One region of the Xenorhabdus sp. XBWT genome, then DNA from elsewhere that is predicted to be linked to it. Evidence: predicted binding sites of a transcription regulator. Region 1 holds the regulator's gene; the other holds the start of a gene.
The links. The regulator LexA, encoded in region 1, represses DNA repair genes until DNA is damaged. The targets are predictions, from matches to a motif close to TNCTGTATGTACATACAGNA.

Region 1 (11,524 bases):
GAGCTATAATCGTGTGATATCCAGCAAATACAGTGTGATCACTGATTAAATGTGTAAAATTTCCTGAACCGTCTATATCCTCAGAAGTATCTGCGAATACAAAATCTCCCATATTAAGCAAAGCATTAGAAAAATAGTTCAAATAATATTTATCCACACACTTAAGTAGATGCCTAGTTGGATCGAGTTCAAAACCATACTTAGAATGAATTTCTCCATAATTAACGCATGGTATACCTTCATCCCTTAAATTTTCCTTAGTGATGCTAAGTCCTTTACCGAAATAAAACATATAACGCAATTTACTCATAGTCCAATGCGTTGGAATATCTCCCAACCACTCAACCCCAGAATCCTTATATTCCGGATACGCTTGATACTTACTCATTACGAATGAACCTCTTGCAGCAGTTTCATAATCTCAGCACTGACTTTATCCAAATCGGCATCAATAGCTGCAAGGTCGCGCGGAGGCTGATAAACATAAAAATGACGGTTAAAGGGTATTTCATATCCAACAACGCCGATTTCACCCTCTTTTCCATCTCGCTTATCTGCATTGATCCAGGCATCAGAAATATGCGGTTGTACTTCACGTTTAAAGTAATTTTCAATTAACTGGGTTGTAGTCGTTGTTGGATCAAGCGGCACATTTTCGTTATCACGCAAATCACCATCCTGTTGGAATTCAACAACTTCACCTTGATAGTTAAATGCACCATAAAGTGGCTGGGCTTTTTCTTTTAATACCCTGGCAATCACAGGTTCCGCATCCGGATTTTTCCACGTAATCGCATCAATGAATTGCTTTTTTTCTTTGGCATCAAGTTTGATACCTGCTGTTTTAAGTGCATCCTTAAGAATCTGCTCAAACTGTTTAAAATCATTAAACTGCTTTGATCCAATAATACTTTGCAGTTTTTGCGCCTTTTCCAGTAAAAACTTCTGGAATAACCACATATTGCTGTCCAGTAGATCTTTAATCTGTTTCTCTTTAAGTTCTGGAAAATTCCTTTTGATCATTGTGCGGACTGTATCTTCCACTTTATCCAAAGAACCATAAGTCTCTTCAGTCCATTCCGAGCCAAATGCTTCATAAATAGCAGTCATCACAGCATTAAACGGTTTTGGTGCAAAACGCAGTAATTCCACCGCTTGATCGGTAATTTGCGCAGATAAACGTAAGGGGCGCTCAATGGTTAAACGGCGGTAACCAAATGTGTGGGTTTCAAAGATCTTGCTCGCAAAAGGCTTTTTGCTATCAGTGGCACCATCTTGAATCTGGGTATCAATTTCTTCAAACTGACCATAGTTACATGTGATCGTACGGATAGCTTCATCGGTAAGGTAATTACGTTTTGAACCCAAAGATTTACGCATTTTGCTACCCAGATTTGTAGCATTAATCAGTTGTACTTTACCTTTTCGTTCTGGTACTTTTTTATTGCTCAGTATCCACACATAGGTTGCAATGCCCGTGTTGTAGAACATATCGGTCGGCAAGGCGACAATCGCTTCAAGTAAATCGGCTTCCAGAATATAGCGACGAATTTCGCTCTCACCGCTTCCCGCATTACCGGTAAATAACGGAGAGCCATTCAGGATGATACCAATACGGCTACCCTCAGTCGCGCTACCGCCAATAAAGCGGAGATCACGCATTTTACTTATCAGGTGCATCAGAAATAGCAAAGAACCATCAGAAACACGTGGCAATCCCGCACCAAAACGACCATCAAAACCTTTTACAACATGTTCACTTTTGATGTCTTCTTCTATCTTTTTCCAATCCACACCAAATGGCGGATTTGACAGCATATAGTCGAATTTATCGGCTGGCAGTTGGTCATTAGATAAGGTATTGCCCAGTTTAATACGGCTGACATCCTGACCTTTAATCAGCATATCCCCTTTACAAATCGCATAGGATTCAGGATTTAATTCCTGACCAAAAGCGACCATCCGCGTTAACGGGCTGCCCTTCAAAACATATTCCATACCAGCAGACAAGAACCCGCCCGTCCCCGCGGTAGGATCGTAAATTGTTCTAATTGAACCTGGTGTATAACTGTCTTCATCTCCAGTAAAAACAAGCGATGTTGTTAAATCTACAATATCACGCGGAGTAAAGTGTTCTCCTGCCGTTTCATTGGAACTTTCTGCAAAGCGGCGGATTAACTCTTCAAATATCAAGCCCATCTCATGATTAGAAACCACATCGGGACTTAGAGAAGTTGTAGCAAATTTTTTCACTACCTTGTAAAGCAAGTTAGCCTCATCCAATAAGCCAATAAATTCATAAAAATTAAAATATTCGAAAATTTCACGTGCATCCTTGGAAAACGACTGTACGTAATTCTCTAAATTATCTTTGATGTCACTTTGTCCTATCTTGCCAAGATTCATTGGTGAGGTATTGAAGATAGCTAAGCCGTTGGCTGCACGAAATAAGAATTTCGCCTGCGCCTCTTCCAGTAATTTCATGGGTTTAATGCGTTCATATTCGGCAACAACCGCCTCTTTACTTTCTTCTAGCACGCATTCCAAACGGCGGAGCAACGTAAATGGTAAGATCACTCGCCCATATTGAGCTTGTTTAAAGTCACCACGAAGCAGATCAGCAACTGACCAGATAAAAGCAGCGGTTTGAGAAAAATTTGAGTTCGTCATAACAGCACATAAATTTGAGAAAATTAATTAAGCTGATTCACAAGTGGTACCAATCAGCATGATGAAAGTGTCACTAAACTCAAAGAAAAATTAATGCAAGCGAACATAATTTCCCTTTTTGATTTAATTATGGCAGGCAATAGAAAAAGTGTTAGTTACCGATAAAGAAATTTTTACAGTGTTATGAATTTATGTTTGTTTTGTTGCATAGTTCTGCCTATGAGTATCAATAACGGATAAAATACTTTATTGATGCAACAATAAAAAAGTGTAAGCTAATTAAAAATATTTCAATTTAAAAAATTACCCATAGGAATCAAAAAAGAGCAGAGATTGATTATCGCTATAGTAAATAGAATTACTTCAATATAGTATATATGATAAACATAAATAAGGAAAAGAAATGGATTCATCTAAATATTCCGAAAAATGGCAAGAACATTTCGAATTCTTTGAAAAAAAATGGCTCTTATTAGGCGAATCCAAACTTGATTTATTTAAAAAATTGCTAGCTTTTTACTTTATTAATTATTTTATCAATAATTATTTTTTTATCATTAGAGAGATTATTTCTGGTATATAAGTAAGTTCCTGAACTACAATTTAAAAAACCAAATGGAGCATACAACAAACCTTTATTAATATCATTTTCGACTACAAATTTAGGCGCAATAGTTACACCCAAATTTAATTTGACCGCATCCAAAGCTAAAGATAATTTATCAAATATTATTTCATCTGACACATTAAGTATAATATTAGATAAATAACTCCATTCATCCCAAGCTGAATATCTACTTTGGGAACGAAGTAATGTTATATCCCTGATGTCATTATTAAATATTTTTGTTCTGTATTCCACAGAGCAAACTAAACCAATTTCATCCTTATACAGTAATTCGCAGTCAACAAAATTATAATTAGATATTTTTTCTCCTGATATAAAAAAATCAACCTCTCCATTTATAATACTTTGAAATGATGCCTGAGAGTTATAATTTAGTACGAATTGTTTATCAGTACTAAAGAAACTATATAGCTTGGGTAAAAACCAGTAACTTAGTAAGCTACTAGAACAACCAATAATTATTTCGTTATGAGTGTGACTTTTTTTTCTCAAGTCTTCGCATTGCTTTTCAATAACAGAAAAAGCCAGATTGCAGGTTTTCATTAACTTAGAGCCGCTATCTGTCAGTTCAATGCCGTTGGCAGTCCTATTGAATAACTCAAATCCGAACCAGTTTTCCAATATTTTTATTTGCTGGCTAATAGCACCTTTTGTCATATGGTTTTCTGAAGCTGCGCTAGAGAAACTTTTGTATCTGGCCGCAATATCAAAAATCTTAAGAGCATTTAGTGGAGGGATTTTTCTCATAATGTAGTCTAGATTATCTAAACGATAAGTTTAGTATAATAAGATTGATACCTATAATCAAATGAAATAAGATTATTCTTGATTGCTATAAGCACATTATTAAAATAGAAATATAAACTCAAAAGAATATTAATAATGGTGTTAGCATTTTTGTAAATACAAAATCAAATAACTATTCAAGGATAGAGTCATGACCCCAATAATAAAAAAAACAATTTTTAATATTTCACAGGTATAAGCTATTAATTTACAACACATTCAGAAACATTCATTCTTATGCTTAGAAGGCTAAGAGTCACTAGAAAAAACGTTTAAAACACTCACTGTAACAATAAAAAATATAATAGCTATAACTTTAACTCTTCCATAAACATAGAAAAATATTACTAAAACATTTTTTATTATCCACCAGTTAATAAATTTAATGCTCCAGATGATTAAAACAAATTCATTAGCAGCTTCTATCCATAAAAACATAACACGATGAAAAAAAAGGAATAAAAAATGAATAAACAAGCTCAGCTGGTCATGTTTACAGGTGGACGAGATAGCACTTTGGTCGCAGTGCATCTCATGCTACAAAATATACCTGTTCATTTATTCACCGCAAGCAGCGGCTGTTCACTACACAGAGGAATTATTAAACATCGAGTACAAGAGCTGCAAGATAGATTCGGTGAACTCGTAATCAAGCATAATATTGAAGATATAAGTGGCTCTTTCCGAACTCTGGCAATTGAAAATTTAGAAGAAGACATATTGCAAGATAAAAAAAATTTGGTTCTTCTTGGTGAAAAAATCGCAATTCATGCACACGTCATTGATTACTGTATGAGAAATGGAATAAAAATTATTAATGATGGTATTACTCATTATCAAAAAGATTTTCCTGAGCAACGACTAATAGCGAAAGAGTATTTCGTGGAATTCATGAAAGAATACGGGATTGAATACAATAGCCCTATATATGAATTTGCTACATCGCAAGAGGATGTCAAATACCGTTTATTGCAAGCAGGTATCTCCACTAAATCTCTGGAGGGTATTTCCATTTTTGCAGATAGCTTCACTACACCTCCTGATGAAACAATTCTCAATTATCTAAAGAGAAAAGAAGCCAAATGCAGAGATATCATTGAATTTCTTACTGGTGGTATTGTAATCAATACAACCAAAGATTATCTATAAAATAGATTAGAACGAACAGAGGTTTTATGATCAGAAAATGTGCGGCAATAATTATTAACAATAAAAAATTACTTGTAGTCAGGAAACATAAAACCTCCATATACATATCACCTGGTGGTAAAATTGAAGGAAATGAAACTCAAATTGAATGTTTGAACCGTGAGATTCAGGAAGAAATTGGGGTCACATTTATCAATCCAATTCATTTTAGTATCGACTATTCAAAATCAATTTTTGAGGGAGAGTTAATAGAAATTAATTCATGGTTTATCGATATAATCGGAGATCCTTTTCCATGTTCAGAAATAATTGATTTAAAATGGATTACATCAAAAGAAGCAGAAAAAATACAAATAGGAAGCATTTTTAAAGATAGTATTATTCCCAAACTCAAAAACATTGGTTTAATAGAATAATGAATTACCTAGATGACTCAGCTATAAACTCAAAAATTTCAGGGTTTAGATTTGAAAATAACAGTGATACCAACTACTATAAACAGGTAAGTAAAATTAAAAAAGAAATAAAACAAAACCTTAGAAAAAACCTTTGTTTAGAACATGAAGAAATATTTTTGCTGAATAATAGCACTCACTGTTTATTGAATGTCATCTATGGATTAAACATGCATTCGGTTTCTATATCCATTAGAGAAGGTAGCTATACGCCATATAATAATATCACTACTGGATCTTTTCCAAATTCCATACCTCTATTAACCCATATTGACCCTCAGACAGGGATAATTTGTTCACTAAAAAATGCTGACTTCGTTTTAGACGCTGCCCAGTCAATAGGTACTATATGGCATCACAAAACAGCTATTTCCTCTAAAATAGTATTTTTTCCATTACATAAGCATCTGGCTATTCAGTCAGGAATAGGCGTTCTCTGCATTCAAAATAAAGATCATTATCCTGAAATATCTAACATTGCCAAAATATCTGAATCCGGCACTGTTAATCTCAGATCATATAACGATGCTTTGAATAGATGCATAGAAAGCCCTGATTTTTTTAATGTTGCTTATTTTGATTTAACAGATAAAGAAGCAAATGAATTAGAGAAAATAGGATTTAAATGTATTACACCTTTACAATCTAAAACTCCATTTGTTGTTTTACAGTCTGATTTTTATTTAGATAGATTACCTTGCAATAAAAAATCCGTTATAACCATGAAAAAAATAGGAACAATGATTTACAGATTTAGTTGCTATAAGAGCGGAGCAATAAATTCAACAGCAGTAAATTGTAATTTTAAATTAATTAATTATATCAAAGAGTTATTATGAATAATGTAAATCATCCAACCAAAGTAGGCTATCTATTCGCTCTTTTAGGCGGAACCATTCTAAGTTTCGATACCGTATTCATACGAGCCATAAATTTTACCCCAGAACAAATTGCATTCTGGCGCTCTTTTTCCATGTCACTCCCAATGATAATCATTATATTTTTTTCTTTATTCAGAAGAGAAAATAAAATTAAAAAAAATCAAACATACAGTAAATATTTTTTTCTGGCCTCCTTTTTTTATGGTTTATCGGCAATATTATTCCCGGTTTCAGCAATGACAACGTCTATCGCAAATATGCTGTTTATAATCAGTACCGCTCCACTTTGGGCTGCGATACTTTCATGGTTTGTCATTAAAGAAATTGTCAGCCGTATGACAATAGTAGCGTTCATTATTTCAATAGCTGGAGTAATTGTTGTAATGTATGGATCTAACGCTAATCTTTCAGTATCATTCGGTGATATTACCGCTTTATTAACAGCAATATCTATGGCAGCTGCTTTCGTTACTGGACGCATTAGTAAGCAAGATTTATCTTTAACACCTTCCATTGGCGCAATATTTTCTTTTATACTGTTATATTCTTACTTTGATATCAATCTTGATATTTCATTGTTCAATTTTTTTCTAATCTTAATAGAAGGTTCTGTCATTGTATTCTTAGCTCTAACTTTAATTGCTAAATCTTCAAAACTAATACCTTCTTCTCACCTGGGTTTTTTCCTTCTTCTAGAAGCAGTATTTGGCCCAATTTGGATATGGCTTGTTTTTGGAGACAGCCCAAATAATTATACACTTATAGGTGGTGGTATTATTCTGACTGCTTTAATTGCGAATAGTCTACATTCTATCCGATTATTACAGTCAGAAACAGCAAAAAGATAAATTATCCCTAGAAGATAGATTATTTAAAGGTATCCCCACTCATTTACTTCGTTCATTACGATGTTGCGCTTAATATGTGAATCCAAGGGAAGTTATTATTTTTATCTTTAATTGGTATGTATCAGTAAATAACGAGTCACACAGTAGCAAGATAATCGACATCTTTTGATACTTATATTTATAACCCAAAGACAGTGAGGTATCGCGTGAATTCCACTCTTAAGCCTAAAACGTGTTAATATCAAAGCTATTAGCATCGTGTAGGTGTGAGAGGTGTAATGGAAATTATCAATCAACAAAAATTACTGGCACAAGCTGAAACAATCTGTCTTTCAAGAGGAGTTCGCTTGACACCCCAACGCCTTGAAATTCTTCGTTTAATTACGGAGCAACCCAGTGCGATAAGCGCTTATGATTTGCTGGATTTATTACGCGAAGTCGAACCTCAGGCTAAGCCGCCAACAGTTTACCGTGGGTTAGAATTTTTGCTGGAGCAAGGTTTTATTCACAAAATAGAGTCTACAAACAGCTATGTTCTTTGCCATCACTTTGAAGAACCCAGCCATACTTCAGCTATGTTTATCTGTGAATATTGCGGCTCCGTAACTGAAAAGGATGCGAAAGATATTGAATCCGCAATTCAGCAGTTAGCGCAAGGTACAGGGTTCCATTTGAGAAATAGTGTGATAGAAGTCCACGGATTATGTGCTTCCTGCCATGAAATAGATTCCTGTACGGAACGCGATACATGTCAGCACAATCATGCTGTTGAAGAGAAGAAAAAGAAATAAAGATAAGAACCTGCTTGGACGGTGAGGCGGTCATAGCTGATATTTTCATGTATTCTCAAGTTCCCGCTGAATTCAAATGTAACGGGTACTGGAAAAATGACCGCCCCGGAATGGCAAAGTGTAATTATCCGTTTTTACAATCAGAACCAGTCTCCGTTACGAATAACGCCTACTGCCAATCCTTCAATAGTGAAACTCTGTTCGCTCAAATCAACTACAATCGGTGAAAATTCTGGATTTTCAGCGATCAGTTCAATTTTGTTTCCTGTTTGTCTGAAACGCTTCACTGTGACTTCATCTTCAATACGCGCCACAATGACTTGTCCATTATGAACATCCTGTGTTTTATGCACAGCAAGTAAATCTCCGTCCATAATACCGATGTCTTTCATAGACATTCCACTGACACGCAATAGAAAATCAGCACTTGGTTTAAATAATTCAGGATCAACCTTATAGTGACTTTCGATATGTTCCTGAGCTAGCAGTGGCTCGCCAGCAGCAACACGACCAATCAACGGTAATCTCATTCCGCCACCCGGTTCTTCGAGAAGCAAACGGATACCTCTGGATGCACCAGAAATAATCTCTATCACCCCTTTACGCGCCAGCGCTTTTAAATGCTCTTCCGCCGCGTTAGGTGAACGAAAACCAAGACGCGCTGCAATTTCAGCACGTGTCGGTGGCATACCCGTTTGCGAAATATGGTCACGCACTAAGTTATAGACTTGTTGCTGTCTGGCAGTTAATGCTTTCATTTCGCCCCCTGTTTGTTTATACAGTCCGGCTGTGAGTATATACAGGTAAATTCGAATTGGGAACCTGTCAGCACGTAAAAGCAGCTAAATAACGTATTTTAATGAAAAACACGTCGAATCAGCACATAAAATGCGACCAAAGGATTATTCCCCAGATAAACAAGGCCAGAAGTATGGTAAGCAATACAGCCGCTGAACCCATATCTTTCGCACGGCCTGATAACTCATGGTATTCACTACCGATACGATCCACTACAGCTTCTATTGCACTATTGAGAATTTCGACAATCACAACGAGCATAACAGCGCTGATAAGCAGGATTCTTTCGACTATGCTGAGGTCTAAAGAAAATGCAATGATAATTGCAAATATGGCAGCAATTGCCTCCTGTCGAAATGCCGCTTCATTTTGCCATGCCGCTTTGATTCCTTTCGCCGAATACCCTGCCGCTTTAATGATGCGGGTCAAACCTGTTGATTGATTTGCCATAAGAATTATACTCAATCACTTGGTATTTATATGGTTATATAATTTTTAGTCTCTATTATTGTCTTATTTCCACAGATCTCAAAATCTGTTTCTGGTATCCTTGCGAGGCATTGCTAACAAGAGGCTTAAAGTCGTTATGTCAGGTTGGCGTAAAATATATTATAAGTTATTGAATTTACCATTAAAATTATTAGTAAAAAGTAAACTTATCCCTACAGATCCCATTGCAGAGCTGCGTCTTGATACGACACGGCCTATTTTGTACGTACTCCCGTACCACTCAAAAACAGACTTATTGACCTTGCGTCAACAATGTCTGGCACAAGATCTGCCGGATCCGTTGAATCCTTTGGAAATTGGTGATGCTCAGCTTCCTAGTTGTGTGTTTATCGATAACGGCCCACGTGTGTTCAGTTGTTATGCACCAAAGCATGAATCTGTGAAGATTTTTCATTCCTATCTGGACTTGCATCACAATAATCCTGATTTGAATATCCAGATGGTGCCAGTTTCCGTGATGTTCGGCCGCTCTCCGGGGCGTGAAGGGCAAGAAGCTAATACAGCACCGCAATTACGTCTGCTAAATGGTGTGCAAAAGTTTTTTGCGATCCTGTGGCTGGGACGAGATAGTTTTGTGCGTTTCTCCACGCCTGTTTCTCTGCGTAAGATGGCAGATGAGCATGGTACGGATGATATCATTGCTAATAAACTCGCCCGTGTTGCCCGGATACATTATTCCCGTCAGCGTCTTGCGGCTGTTGGCCCTCGTCTCCCTGCCAGACAGGAACTGTTCAACAAATTACTCACATCAAAGGCAATAGAAAAAGCCATTGCTGATGAAACACGCAGCAAGAAAATTTCTCCCGAAAAGGCGAAGCAAAACGCCATCAACATGTTGGAAGAAATTGCCGCGAACTTCTCCTATGAAACAGTTCGTCTGACCGACCGTGTTTTGAGTTGGACATGGAACCGTTTATATCAGGGCATTAATGTTCATAATGCTGAACGAATTCGTCAGTTGGCGCAGGATGGTCATGAACTGGTTTATGTTCCATGCCATCGCAGTCATATGGACTACTTATTGCTTTCGTATGTGATTTATCACCAAGGATTGGTTCCACCACACATTGCAGCGGGAATTAACCTGAATTTCTGGCCTGCCGGCCCGGTATTCCGTCGTCTTGGTGCGTTCTTTATCCGCCGGACATTTAAAGGCAATAAACTCTATTCAACGATATTCCGTGAATATCTCGGTGAGCTGTTTGTCCGTGGTTATTCGGTTGAATATTTTGTCGAAGGTGGTCGTTCTCGTACAGGTCGTTTGCTTGATCCGAAAACCGGCACACTTTCTATGACATTACAAGCGATGCTGCGGGGTGAATCCCGTCCAATTACGATTGTGCCCATCTATATCGGTTATGAGCATGTGATGGAAGTCGCGACTTACGCCAAAGAACTTCGCGGTGCAGTTAAGGAAAAAGAGGGCTTTTTCCAGATGGTACGCGGGTTGCGCAAGCTACGTAATTTGGGGCAGGGTTACGTGAACTTTGGTGAACCAATTCCATTGATACAGTACCTTAACCACCATGTTCCTGAGTGGCGTGATTCCATTGATCCGATAGAATCTCAGCGTCCAACCTGGTTGGCTCCAACAGTCAGTAAACTGGCTGGCAATATCATGGTCAATATCAATAATGCCGCAGCGGCCAATGCTATCAATTTATGCACCACGGCATTATTGTCATCACGTCAGCGGGCACTTACCCGCGAGCAATTGATTGAGCAACTGGATTGCTATCTGCAATTACTGCGTAATGTGCCTTACACTGACGATATCACCGTGCCAAACAAAACAGCGGAAGAGTTGTTGGATCATGCTTTATTGATGAATAAGTTTGAGGTCGAAAAAGACAGTCTGGGTGATATCATCATCCTGCCACGTGAAAGCGCGGTATTGATGACCTATTATCGCAACAATATCCAACACTTGCTGATCCTGCCATCCCTGATAGCCAGTATTGTCATGCATCACCGTCGTATTAGCCGTGGTGAATTGCTCCGGCAGGTC
Region 2 (11,524 bases), 750 kb from region 1:
AAGCCATTATTCTTCTTATCGCAATGTTTTTTATTTACATGAAATAAAGAAGGATGAAATGGCCATGAAAAATTAAGGCATGGGATATATTCATAAAAAAGCGCCGTTACTTCACACTCGGCGCTTTTTTACTAAAAATATACACCCTTCGTTTTCCGAGCTTCAGCTCAAAATTCACTGGGTATAGGTTATTAACCGATGTATTCCAATCCGTTCATATAAGGACGCAATACTTCTGGAATTGCGATACGTCCATCTGCCTGCTGATAGTTTTCCATCACAGCAACTAAAGTACGGCCTACCGCCAGTCCAGAACCATTCAGTGTATGTACCAACTGTGGTTTTTTGTCGTCCTTCGAGCGGAAACGTGCTTGCATACGACGCGCCTGAAAATCCCACATATTCGAGCAAGATGAGATTTCACGGTAAGTATTCTGTGCTGGCAACCAAACTTCCAGATCGTAAGTTTTTCTTGCACTTGCACCCATATCACCAGTACACAGCAGCATTTTGCGGTATGGCAGGTTCAACAACTGCAATACTTTTTCTGCATGACCCGTCAATTCCTCCAGTGCTTCCATAGATTTTTCTGGATGAGCAATCTGAACCAGTTCAACTTTATCAAACTGGTGCATACGGATCAGACCACGGGTATCACGACCATAAGAACCCGCTTCAGAACGGAAGCAAGGTGTATGGGCAGTCATTTTCAATGGTAATTCGCTTTCATCCAGAATTTCATCACGAACCAAGTTAGTAACAGGCACTTCCGCAGTCGGGATCAAAGCATAGTTACTGGCAGATTCTTCTTCCAACGGTCTGGTATGGAACAAATCTTCACCAAATTTAGGTAATTGCCCCGTACCGTACAAAGAATCGTGGTTAACCAAATAAGGTACATAGGTTTCCAAATAACCATGTTGTTCAGTATGTAAATCCAGCATGAACTGTGCGATAGCACGGTGCAGACGAGCAATCTGACCTTTCATAACCACGAAACGTGAGCCAGTTAATTTAACCGCTGCCGCAAAATCAAGACCACCGCTCAGTTCACCCAGCGATACATGATCTTTAATTTCAAAACCATACTGGCGTGGTTCGCCCCAACGGCTGATTTCCAGATTATCACTGTCATCTTTCCCGTCAGGGGAGGAATCGTCAGGAATATTCGGCATACTTAAAGCAATATGACGAATTTCAGTCTGCAATGTTTCCAGTTCAGCTTTTGCTGAATCCAGCTTTTCTCCCAACTGATTCACTTCCTGACGCAGTGGTTCAATATCTTCACCACGGGCTTTCGCTGCACCAATAGCCTTCGATCGGGAATTACGTTCTGCCTGCAGGGTTTCAGTTTCAACTTGTAAAACTTTGCGGCGCTCTTCTAGTTTGCGCAGCATCTCCACATCAAGGGTATAACCCCTGCGAGCCAGTTTTTCGGCGACTGCGTCTAGCTCATTACGCAGCATATTTGGATCGAGCATGCTAGTCCTGTGTTTGTTGTTATTGAAAAGTTGTTATTGAGATACTTGTTATTGAGAATAACGTAGTGAAATCTATTGGATATAAACCTTACCGTATCAATAAGATTAACGATAGCGTTTTATCGGGCTATTTTGATCCTGTTCCAGCAACCAGTTTAATTTCTCACCAATCTTCCCTTCCAGCCCTCTGGTGGCCGGATAATAATAACGTGTTTGTTGCATTTCAGGTGGGAAATAAACTTCACCGGCAGCATACGCATTCGGTTCATCATGAGCATAGCGATATGCTTCACCCACGCCCATTTCCTTCATCAGTTTCGTCGGTGCATTACGCAGATGGATAGGCACATCATAATCCGGTTTATTTTGTGCGTCCGCCATTGCCGCATTGAATGCGGTATAAACCGCATTACTTTTCGGTGCGCAAGCAAGATACACAATTGCCTGTGCAATCGCTCTCTCTCCTTCCGCCGGTCCTACTCGTGTAAAACAGTCCCATGCAGCAATCGCGACCTGCATTCCGCGTGGATCGGCATTACCAACATCTTCAGAAGCAATCGCCAGTAACCGGCGAGCAACATAAAGTGGATCACCACCTGCGGTAATGATTCGGGCATACCAGTAAAGTGCGGCATCAGGTGCTGAACCACGGATTGCTTTATGCAGGGCAGAAATTAAATCGTAATACCGATCACCTTTATTATCAAAGCGTGCGCTTCTCTCCCCACTGACTTCTTTTAGTAGTTCAAGTGTCAGAACCCTCTGATCGTGCCGATCCACTTCTGCCATATCTGACATCATTTCCAGCAAATTCAGTGAGCGGCGAGCGTCTCCAGCGACAAGTTCAGCAATCATTTGGCGGGTATCATCCGGTAATACGATCTTTTGCCCGCCAACCCCTCGCTCTTTATCGTTCATGGCCTGAATAAGCACTTGCTCAATCTCTGTCGTCGAGAGAGATTTCAATAAATAAACTCGCGCCCGTGATAACAAGGCTGAATTTAATTCGAAAGAAGGATTTTCGGTCGTTGCACCAATAAAGGTGATCGTTCCATCTTCAATATGTGGTAAAAATGCATCCTGCTGGCTTTTATTAAATCGATGAACTTCATCGACAAATAAGATGGTTCTGCGACCTGCATTCCGGTTTTGGCGTGCTTTTTCTATTGATTCACGGATTTCTTTAATGCCGGATGTCACTGCCGAGATTCGTTCGATATCAGCTTGGGCGTAATAACCAATTATTTCAGCCAGCGTTGTCTTTCCTGTTCCTGGTGGTCCCCACAAAATCATGGAATGAAGGTGACCAGCCCGGATCGCTTTTGGCAAAGGTTTGCCTTCTGCCAATAAATGCTGCTGCCCAATGTAATGATCTAATGTGACTGGACGCATTCTTGCGGCCAGTGGCTGAAATTCATTTTGTGAAAAATCGAGTGAAAGATTATCCACTTAAACCTCACTGGCGCTGATCATCCAGCGTAACACCATCTGGTACTGTAAATTTGAATTTATCCGCATTTACGCTGGTATTTTGCTGCTTTTGCAATTGATAAGCGCTTTTTTGCCCATCCTGTTCAACCGCCGTAAATTTCTGGATAGTTCCCTCTGGTGTTACGGTAATTGAAAAGTGTTTCAAGTTACCATTGGCATTATTCGGAGTCAGCTCAAAATGATTACCATTTTGTGCAATTTTGTACTGTTTCCAATCTGCGGGATCATTACGGGCAATCAACATAAATGGTGTATTCCCCGTCGCATCTTTTAACCAGTTTGCCGTTACTTGTTCAACAAAAGGGTTATAAAACCACAGAGTTTTACCATCAGAGACCAAAACACTTTCATCAGGCGAAGTCATGTGCCAGTTAAATAAATTAGGGCGTTTGATCCAAAGTTCTCCTTCCCCTTTTTGGATTGTAGCCCCATCATTGCTAGTCACTGTTTGAGTAAAACCAGCATGAAAACTATTTACTTTTCCTAAACGCCCTTGCAGGTCTTGCGTAGCATCAGCCCATGCAGAACCTACGCTCACACCCATAATCAGACAACCAATCAACATCAGTTTTTTCATGTGCGAGTACCTTCAATTCGTATTATTGCCAGCATCAGTGGCTGATACTGCATTGCATTTAACAGCATTAATTAATGTTCGTGTGGCGGAGGTGCCAAAACTTCACGGTTGCCATTATGTCCGGGTGTACTGACAATCTGCTGTGCTTCCATTTGTTCGACAATCCTAGCCGCCCGATTATATCCGATACGGAATTGACGTTGCACGCCCGAAATGGAAACACGGCGCTTTTCAACCACAAATTCAACTGCTTGATCAAACAAAGTATCCAGCTCTTCATCGCTATCAAACCCTAAGCCGCCATCACCATCTTCTCCGCCCTTGATAATACTATCAATATATTGAGGACGCCCACGAGCTTTCCAGTCATTAACGACTTCATGAACCTCTTGGTCACGGACAAATGCACCATGAACACGTACAGGAATGGAAGAATTTGGTGCCAAATAAAGCATATCTCCCATGCCAAGCAATGATTCTGCACCACCTTGATCAAGAATGGTACGAGAATCGATTTTACTGGACACTGTAAATGCAATACGTGTTGGAATATTGGCTTTAATCAATCCCGTAATGATGTCAACAGAAGGACGCTGTGTTGCCAGCACCAAGTGAATACCTGCTGCACGCGCTTTCTGGGCCAAACGGGCAATCAGTTCTTCCACTTTCTTCCCGACTGTCATTATCAGGTCTGCAAACTCATCAACCATAACGACGATATAAGGCTCTTTTTTCAGCATAGGATGCGTTGCATCCATACTATCTCCCGGTTTCCAGAACGGATCAGGGATTGGCCGTCCCATATTTTCCGCTTGTTTAATCTTGTCGTTATAACCGGCGAGATTACGCACCCCCAAAGCTGACATCAGTTTGTAACGTCGTTCCATTTCATTCACACACCAGCGCAAGGCGTTGGCCGCATCTTTCATATCAGTGACAACTTCAGTCAATAAGTGCGGAATTCCTTCATACACTGATAATTCAAGCATTTTCGGATCTATCATGATAAAACGAACATCTTCCGGTTTCGCTTTATACAGGATACTGAGGATCATGGCGTTAACCCCCACCGATTTGCCCGAACCCGTTGTCCCTGCAACAAGTAAGTGAGGCATTTTACCCAAATCAGCCACAACAGGTTGCCCTGCAATGTCTTTTCCAAGAACAATAGTCAACGGCGATGGATTGTCCCTGAATTTATCGCAATCCAGTACTTCCCTCAGGTAAACTGTTTGGCGCTTTTTATTGGGTAGTTCCAACCCGACATAAGGTTTCCCGGGGATAACTTCCACAATACGGACAGCTACTGCGGAAAGAGAGCGGGCAAGGTCACGTGATAAGTTAGATATGCGGGAAGCCTTGACACCCGGCGCTAAGTCCAGCTCAAACCTTGTAATCACAGGACCAGGCGAAAATCCAACAACATCTGCTTTGACGCGATAATCATTTAGACGCGATTCAATCAAACGAGAGGTTTGTTCTAGAACAAACATATCGACAGGTTCTTCTTCTATTGGCGGCTTAGCCAAAAGGTCTAAAGAAGGCATAGGTGTTGTTGGTTTCGGCAATGGCTGATCATTGCGCATCAAAAATGGATGGAACAAGCTGTCTTGCTGCGGTTGCTGCGGTTGCTGCGGTTGCTGCGGTTGCTGCGGTTGCTGCGGTTGCTGCGGTTGCTGCGGTTGCTGCGGTTGCTGCGGTTGCTGCGCAAGAGTATGCTGAATTCCCGATTCATGGGAAGCAGGGGCAGGAACTATTTTTTTCACCTGAATCTCTTGTTGAATCAATGGCTCTGGTACTCTGAATGCAGGCTCAGTTGATTCAGATTTATCAAGATCATCAACCTGAGGAGAATAATTTAACTCAGCTCCTTCATCTTGTTCTGAAATGTGTGTTGAAATAACAGGTTGGTTCATTTGATAACGCTCACTCTGCTGTTGCTCAAATGCCATTCGCAGCGCTTCTTCCTGCTGCGCTTCCTGTTCATCTACACTATTTTCCAGATTATTCTGTTCTGTAAATACAGTTACTGTTGGTTGCCGATATAAAGATACAGCTTCCTCGCGTGCTTCTCTACTTTCTGTCTCAAAATTATTGCCATAACGTTCACGTTGTTGTTCAAGAAATTGCTGACGCAACATATTTTGCTGTTGCTCATCCATGTCTTGTTCATGAGTTTCTGCGATCAGTTCATTCTGCTTTTCTTTTTCTTCCCGTTGCAGATGTTCCGCCAAACGATGAGAAGGCACTTTAATACCATACAATTCACGACGTGTAGGTATTCTGACAGGATTAGGGCGTGGCATTTCAGGGCCAATACCCTGTTTAATCTGAGGGTTTTTCGTTATGGCAGAAATGCCGGCAATATCCGCAACCGTATTTTTCAGGTTGGTACTGTCAGTATCAGCAATAACTGGCGAAAGATTGTCTGGTTCTGAATTTGATTGATAATCGTTTGGTAATTCAAAGAAATAACGAACAGACTTTTTCTCTCGCTCATCTTTTGCATTATGCGTTATTTCAGTTTGTACAGGTTCTGACGAAGTTACCAATGGTTGTATTACTGATTGCGGTATGTGTTCATCACTGCTACTGCTGAATGATTGCTCAGACATTTCTGGTAACACAGTTTGGGTTGGTACTGTCTGTACGGAGATATGCTCAGGAGAACTCTTTTCCTGTGTTTTCTCAATAAATTCTGTTTTAGGAGAAGTTGAAGCAGTAGGTAATGCTGAATCTGTATTTGCTAATTCAATTACCGTTGGAGCAGTCAACAACACATCATCTTCGTTTGCGCTTACCGCTTCTGTTTCAATCGTTGTCTCAGCCAGTTCATTTTGGTCAATATGTTCGGCTCGTTGATGCTCACTGGTTGAATATTCATCTTCCAACTCATTACGGTCATATTCTGATGCATTACGACTGCGGTTTACCATAAAACTTATAGAATCCAGAATGATTGCACCAATCTTTTCTGCAATAGTGAGCCATGACCAACCCGTAAACAAAATAAAACCAACCGCCCAAATACCAAGCAGGGCTAATGTTGCACTAAGTATATTGAACCAAGGCAGAATCGCATTACTGAATAAATTACCCACAACACCACCGGCAGCAAAATCATCCAAATCATCAATATTGAGTGCTGCCAAGCCACATGAAGTCAGTACCAAGGCTAAAGCGCCGATAACACGTAATGCGAGGGTAAAAAAATCAACGTACTCTTGCCTATCTTTCTGGCGGAAAGCATTCCAACAACCTAAAAACATTAACGGCGGGACTGCATAGGCAAGAATACCAAATGCCGAGAGCAGCGTGTCTGACAACCAAGCACCTACGCTTCCACCCCAATTGTGGATGGGTTCATGCCATGAAGTTTGTGACCAGCTTGGATCGGATGGGTGAAAGCTAATGAGCGTTATCATCAAGTACACAGCACAAATAGCAATTACCAACAGAACGGCTTCCAGAAGCCGGCGGCCACTGCTTATTTTCTTTAACTTAACACGTTTGTCTTCTGTATATTCCTGGTTCAAGAAAGACTCTCCAGGTTTTCCTGTTGATTAAACGGAACAACGCTGAGGATAGCTCAGCGTTGAAACTGTATGCATAAACAGGAGTGTACCTAAGTTTTTCCTGTTTTGCATCTGTACATTTTAGACAAAAGCTTAACGAGTCTTAATCACTAGGCGATTACTCTGTTTCACTTCTTCCATAACGACATAAGTACGCGTATCGTTAACCCCCGGAAGACGCAACAGGGTTTCACCGAGTAATTTACGATATGCGGACATATCTGGTACGCGCGTTTTCAGCAAGTAGTCAAAATCACCAGAGACCAAATGACATTCTTGGATTTCTTCTAATTTCTGGACAGCCGTATTGAATTGTTCAAACACATCTGTTGCTCCACGGTTCAGCGTAATTTCAACGAATACCAGCAACGATGCATCCAGGTAGTGAGGATTCAGCAAAGCTGTATAACCAGAGATAAAGCCCTGGCGCTCCAAACGACGTACACGTTCCAGACAAGGTGTCGGTGACAGACCAACACGTTTGGATAACTCCACGTTAGAAATACGACCGTCTTTTTGCAACTCATTAAGGATATTGCGATCTATACGATCAAGATCTTTTCCTGGACGCTTCTTATTATCAATCATCTTATTGCTCTCTCTCTATATTCCTACACCCATAACTTTTCCCTATCTCTTTGAAGCAACTGAGCTGGAAAAGATGTCTTCAAAGGTAAAGCCCAATCTGTAACCAAGTTTTGAGGCCTACTACAATTTCCCAGTATGTGGTTTTCCAGCGTTCGATTAACCAGAACACCATTTTCCAGGATATTATCTCCCAAAACACAATGTCTTTCAGAAAGTAGCTTAACGGCAATTTTTAATATTCTATGAGAAAATTATCCACCTCAATTTGTCTATTCTATAGAAACAATTGATTAGCGAGGTAGATAATTATCTCTTACACAGATGTTTTCGCAAATGCACAGCCGATTGTCAAAGTAAATGAGCGAAAACCAGAACAACATACCAAACAAATTTTCAGTAAGACGTTCAAATAACTAGTTTCATATCTTAAATGTATAAATGATGTTCGATTCAGAAGGTTAAACAATTCCCCCTTACATTTCGATCACATCATAGTTACTATCTATCGGTAAAATCGTTAATAACATGAATATTTTATCTGATAATCGCTTTTTTTAACTTATTATTTCTCCTACAATCCCTAAATTCGCAATATGAGATAATGGAAATGAGGTATTCATGAGCACAGCCAAACACAGTAAACTCATCATTCTTGGCTCAGGTCCTGCTGGTTATACCGCTGCCGTTTATGCAGCCCGCGCTAATCTAAATCCGGTTCTCATTACTGGGATTGAAAAAGGCGGCCAATTGACCACCACGACTGAGGTTGAAAACTGGCCCGGTGATCCTGAAGGGCTTACTGGTCCAGACTTGATGGAGCGTATGTTCCAACATGCTGAGAAATTTCAAACTGAGATGATTTCTGACCATATTAAGAAAGTTGATTTCTCAAACAAACCACTCCGTTTATATGGGGATGATCAGGAATATACTTGTGATGCGTTGATCATAGCGACAGGTGCTTCTGCCCGTTATCTAGGATTGCCTTCCGAAGAAGCTTTCAAAGGTCGGGGTGTATCCGCTTGTGCAACATGTGATGGTTTTTTCTATCGCAAACAGAAAGTTGCCGTCGTTGGTGGTGGTAATACGGCTGTTGAAGAAGCACTTTATTTGGCAAACATTGCCTCTGAAGTCCACTTGATTCACCGCCGTGATATTTTCCGTTCAGAAAAAATCCTGATAGACCGTATGATGGAAAAAGTGAAAAACGGTAATATCATTCTGCATATCGATCGAACTTTGGATGAAGTTCAGGGTGACGATATGGGGGTTACGGGGGTCCGCCTTCGCGATACGAAAAGCAGCAATACCGAAGAACTGGATGTCGCTGGTGTTTTCATCGCCATCGGCCATAGCCCAAATACAGGTATCTTTGACGGGCAGCTTGAACTGGAAAATGGATATATCAAAGTCCAGTCTGGATTGCACGGTAATGCTACCCAAACCTCCATTCCGGGCATTTTTGCCGCCGGAGATGTGATGGATCATATATATCGTCAAGCAATCACTTCCGCCGGTACAGGCTGTATGGCTGCGCTGGATGCTGAACGTTTTCTTGATGGTTTGGCAACCAAGTAATCCATCCTCCTTAAAAGCGCTATTTCAATAGCGCTTTTAAATAAGTAACACAAGGTTTGTTTTGATATTTCGTATCATCACCTGCTAATCAGAAATTTTTCTTATGGACAAAACAAGACAATCTGAACTTGTTCGATGGCTGAGACGACAAAGTGCCCCAGCCCGACGGTGGCTTCGTCTATCCATGATACTAGGGCTGATCGGTGGATTACTGATCATTTCTCAAGCCTGGCTTTTAGCCTCAATCCTTCAAGCCCTGATTATGGATAATGTTCCCCGTGAAAACCTCATCAATCAGTTTCTGATGCTGGTAGCTGCCTTTATATTTCGTGCAATCATCAATGCCGTCCGGGAACGTGTGGGTTTTATCTGTGGCAAAGTTGTACGCCAGCAAATTCGCAGTATGGTTTTAGATAAATTGGAAAAATTGGGGCCAGTATGGGTTAAGGGGAAACCAGCCGGCAGTTGGGCGACCATTATCCTGGAACAAATCGAAGATATGCAGGATTTCTATTCTCGCTACCTGCCCCAAATGACTCTGGCCGCCATGATCCCAATGTTAATTCTGATTACCGTGTTTCCGGTTAATTGGGCAGCTGGGTTGATTTTGCTTGTGACCGCACCATTGATTCCCCTATTTATGGCTCTGGTAGGATTAGGTGCGGCAGATGCTAACCAACGAAATTTTGTTGCACTCAGCCGTTTAAGCGGCAACTTCCTCGATCGTTTACGGGGTCTGGAAACTTTACGCTTATTCCACCGGGGAGAAGCTGAAGTTAAGCAGATTACTCAATCAACAGAAAATTTCCGCCGCAGAACAATGGAAGTGCTGCGCATGGCATTCTTATCTTCAGCTGTATTGGAGTTTTTTGCTGCGGTTTCCATTGCCGTTGTTGCCGTCTATTTTGGTTTTTCCTATCTGGGAGAACTGCACTTTGGCAGCTACGGAATGGGCGTCACACTGTTTTCCGGCTTCCTTGCGCTGATCCTCGCACCTGAATTTTTTCAGCCTTTACGGGATCTTGGGACATTTTATCACGCAAAAGCCCAGGCAATTGGAGCGGCTGAATCACTTTTCACCCTACTCAGCAGTGATGGAGAACAGGCTGTTATCAGCGGCCAAAAAAGGCTACCTGATGAAAAATCAGTGGCTATTGAAGCCAACGAATTGGTGATTTTGTCTCACGATGGTCACCGTCTTGCTGGTCCTTTGAATTTTACGATTGATAAACATCAGCGAATCGCGCTGGTTGGCAAAAGTGGTGCTGGCAAAAGTTCGTTGATCAATCTGTTGCTGGGGTTTTTGCCTTATCATGGCTCACTGAAAATCAATGGTATTGAACTGCGTGAACTCGATTTCACTACATGGCGTGAGTGTTTGAGTTGGGTTGGTCAGAATCCTCATCTGCCAGAGCAGACTCTGTTAGATAATATCCGTCTCGGTCAATATAATGCAACGCAAGAACAAATCAATGATGTGATGAAACAAGCTTATGTTGATGAGTTTGTTCACGCGCTACCAGATGGCGTCAATACGGTAATTGGTGACAATGCGGCTCGTCTGTCTGTCGGGCAAGCTCAACGTATCGCGGTAGCAAGGGCATTATTAAATCCCAGTCAATTATTGTTATTGGATGAACCTGCCGCCAGCCTTGATGCCCATAGTGAACAGCGCGTGATGATGGCCTTAAATCAAGCCGCCTATCAACAAACCACCCTATTAGTTACTCACTTGTTAGAAGAAACTCTGGAATATGATCAGATCTGGGTAATGGAGAATGGACTATTGATTGAAACAGGTGATTATCAGAGTCTAAGCCGATCTCAAGGTGCATTTTTCCGTCTGTTGTCTCACCGCAGTGTGGAGCTTTAACCATGCGTATATTACTCCCCTTTCTCGCCCTCTACCGTCGCCACTGGTTTCTCATTAGTTTAGGAATGGTATTGGCGATTGTAACCCTGTTAGCCAGCATTGGCCTGTTGACACTTTCCGGATGGTTCCTTGCCGGCACAGCTCTGGCGGGATTTTCGGGGTTGTATACGTTTAACTATATGCTACCTGCTGCTGGTGTCCGTGGAGCTGCCATTTTCCGCACTGCTGGCCGCTATGGTGAACGTCTTGTCAGCCATGATGCAACTTTCCGTGTTCTGGCACATTTACGCGTTTTTGCTTTTCAAAAAATTCTGCCACTTTCTCCGGGAGGAATTGCCCGTTTTCGTCAAGGTGAATTGTT

Region 2: AC5JQI_RS06920 (DNA translocase FtsK 4TM domain-containing protein) is a predicted target of LexA. The motif match lies at 7,149-7,168, and genes of this name have one in related genera.

The regions. Positions count from the first base shown of each region.
Region 1 is NZ_CM180990.1:784,688-796,211, reverse strand. Features, by position in the region: gene AC5JQI_RS03470 (restriction endonuclease subunit S) at 1-388, opposite strand, end outside; gene AC5JQI_RS03465 (type I restriction-modification system subunit M) at 388-2,670, opposite strand; gene AC5JQI_RS03460 (LysR family transcriptional regulator) at 3,179-4,045, opposite strand; gene AC5JQI_RS03455 (hypothetical protein) at 4,550-5,233, shown strand; gene AC5JQI_RS03450 (NUDIX hydrolase) at 5,260-5,649, shown strand; gene AC5JQI_RS03445 (DUF6024 family protein) at 5,649-6,527, shown strand; gene AC5JQI_RS03440 (DMT family transporter) at 6,524-7,417, shown strand; gene zur (zinc uptake transcriptional repressor Zur) at 7,696-8,208, shown strand; gene lexA (transcriptional repressor LexA) at 8,349-8,966, opposite strand; gene AC5JQI_RS03425 (diacylglycerol kinase) at 9,085-9,456, opposite strand; gene plsB (glycerol-3-phosphate 1-O-acyltransferase PlsB) at 9,593-11,524, shown strand, end outside.
Region 2 is NZ_CM180990.1:1,532,533-1,544,056, reverse strand. Features, by position in the region: gene AC5JQI_RS06940 (BPSS1780 family membrane protein) at 1-76, shown strand, start outside; gene serS (serine--tRNA ligase) at 192-1,481, opposite strand; gene AC5JQI_RS06930 (replication-associated recombination protein A) at 1,587-2,930, opposite strand; gene lolA (outer membrane lipoprotein periplasmic chaperone LolA) at 2,938-3,549, opposite strand; gene AC5JQI_RS06920 (DNA translocase FtsK 4TM domain-containing protein) at 3,621-7,085, opposite strand; gene lrp (leucine-responsive transcriptional regulator Lrp) at 7,218-7,712, opposite strand; gene trxB (thioredoxin-disulfide reductase) at 8,331-9,290, shown strand; gene cydD (heme ABC transporter permease/ATP-binding protein CydD) at 9,394-11,163, shown strand; gene cydC (heme ABC transporter ATP-binding protein/permease CydC) at 11,166-11,524, shown strand, end outside.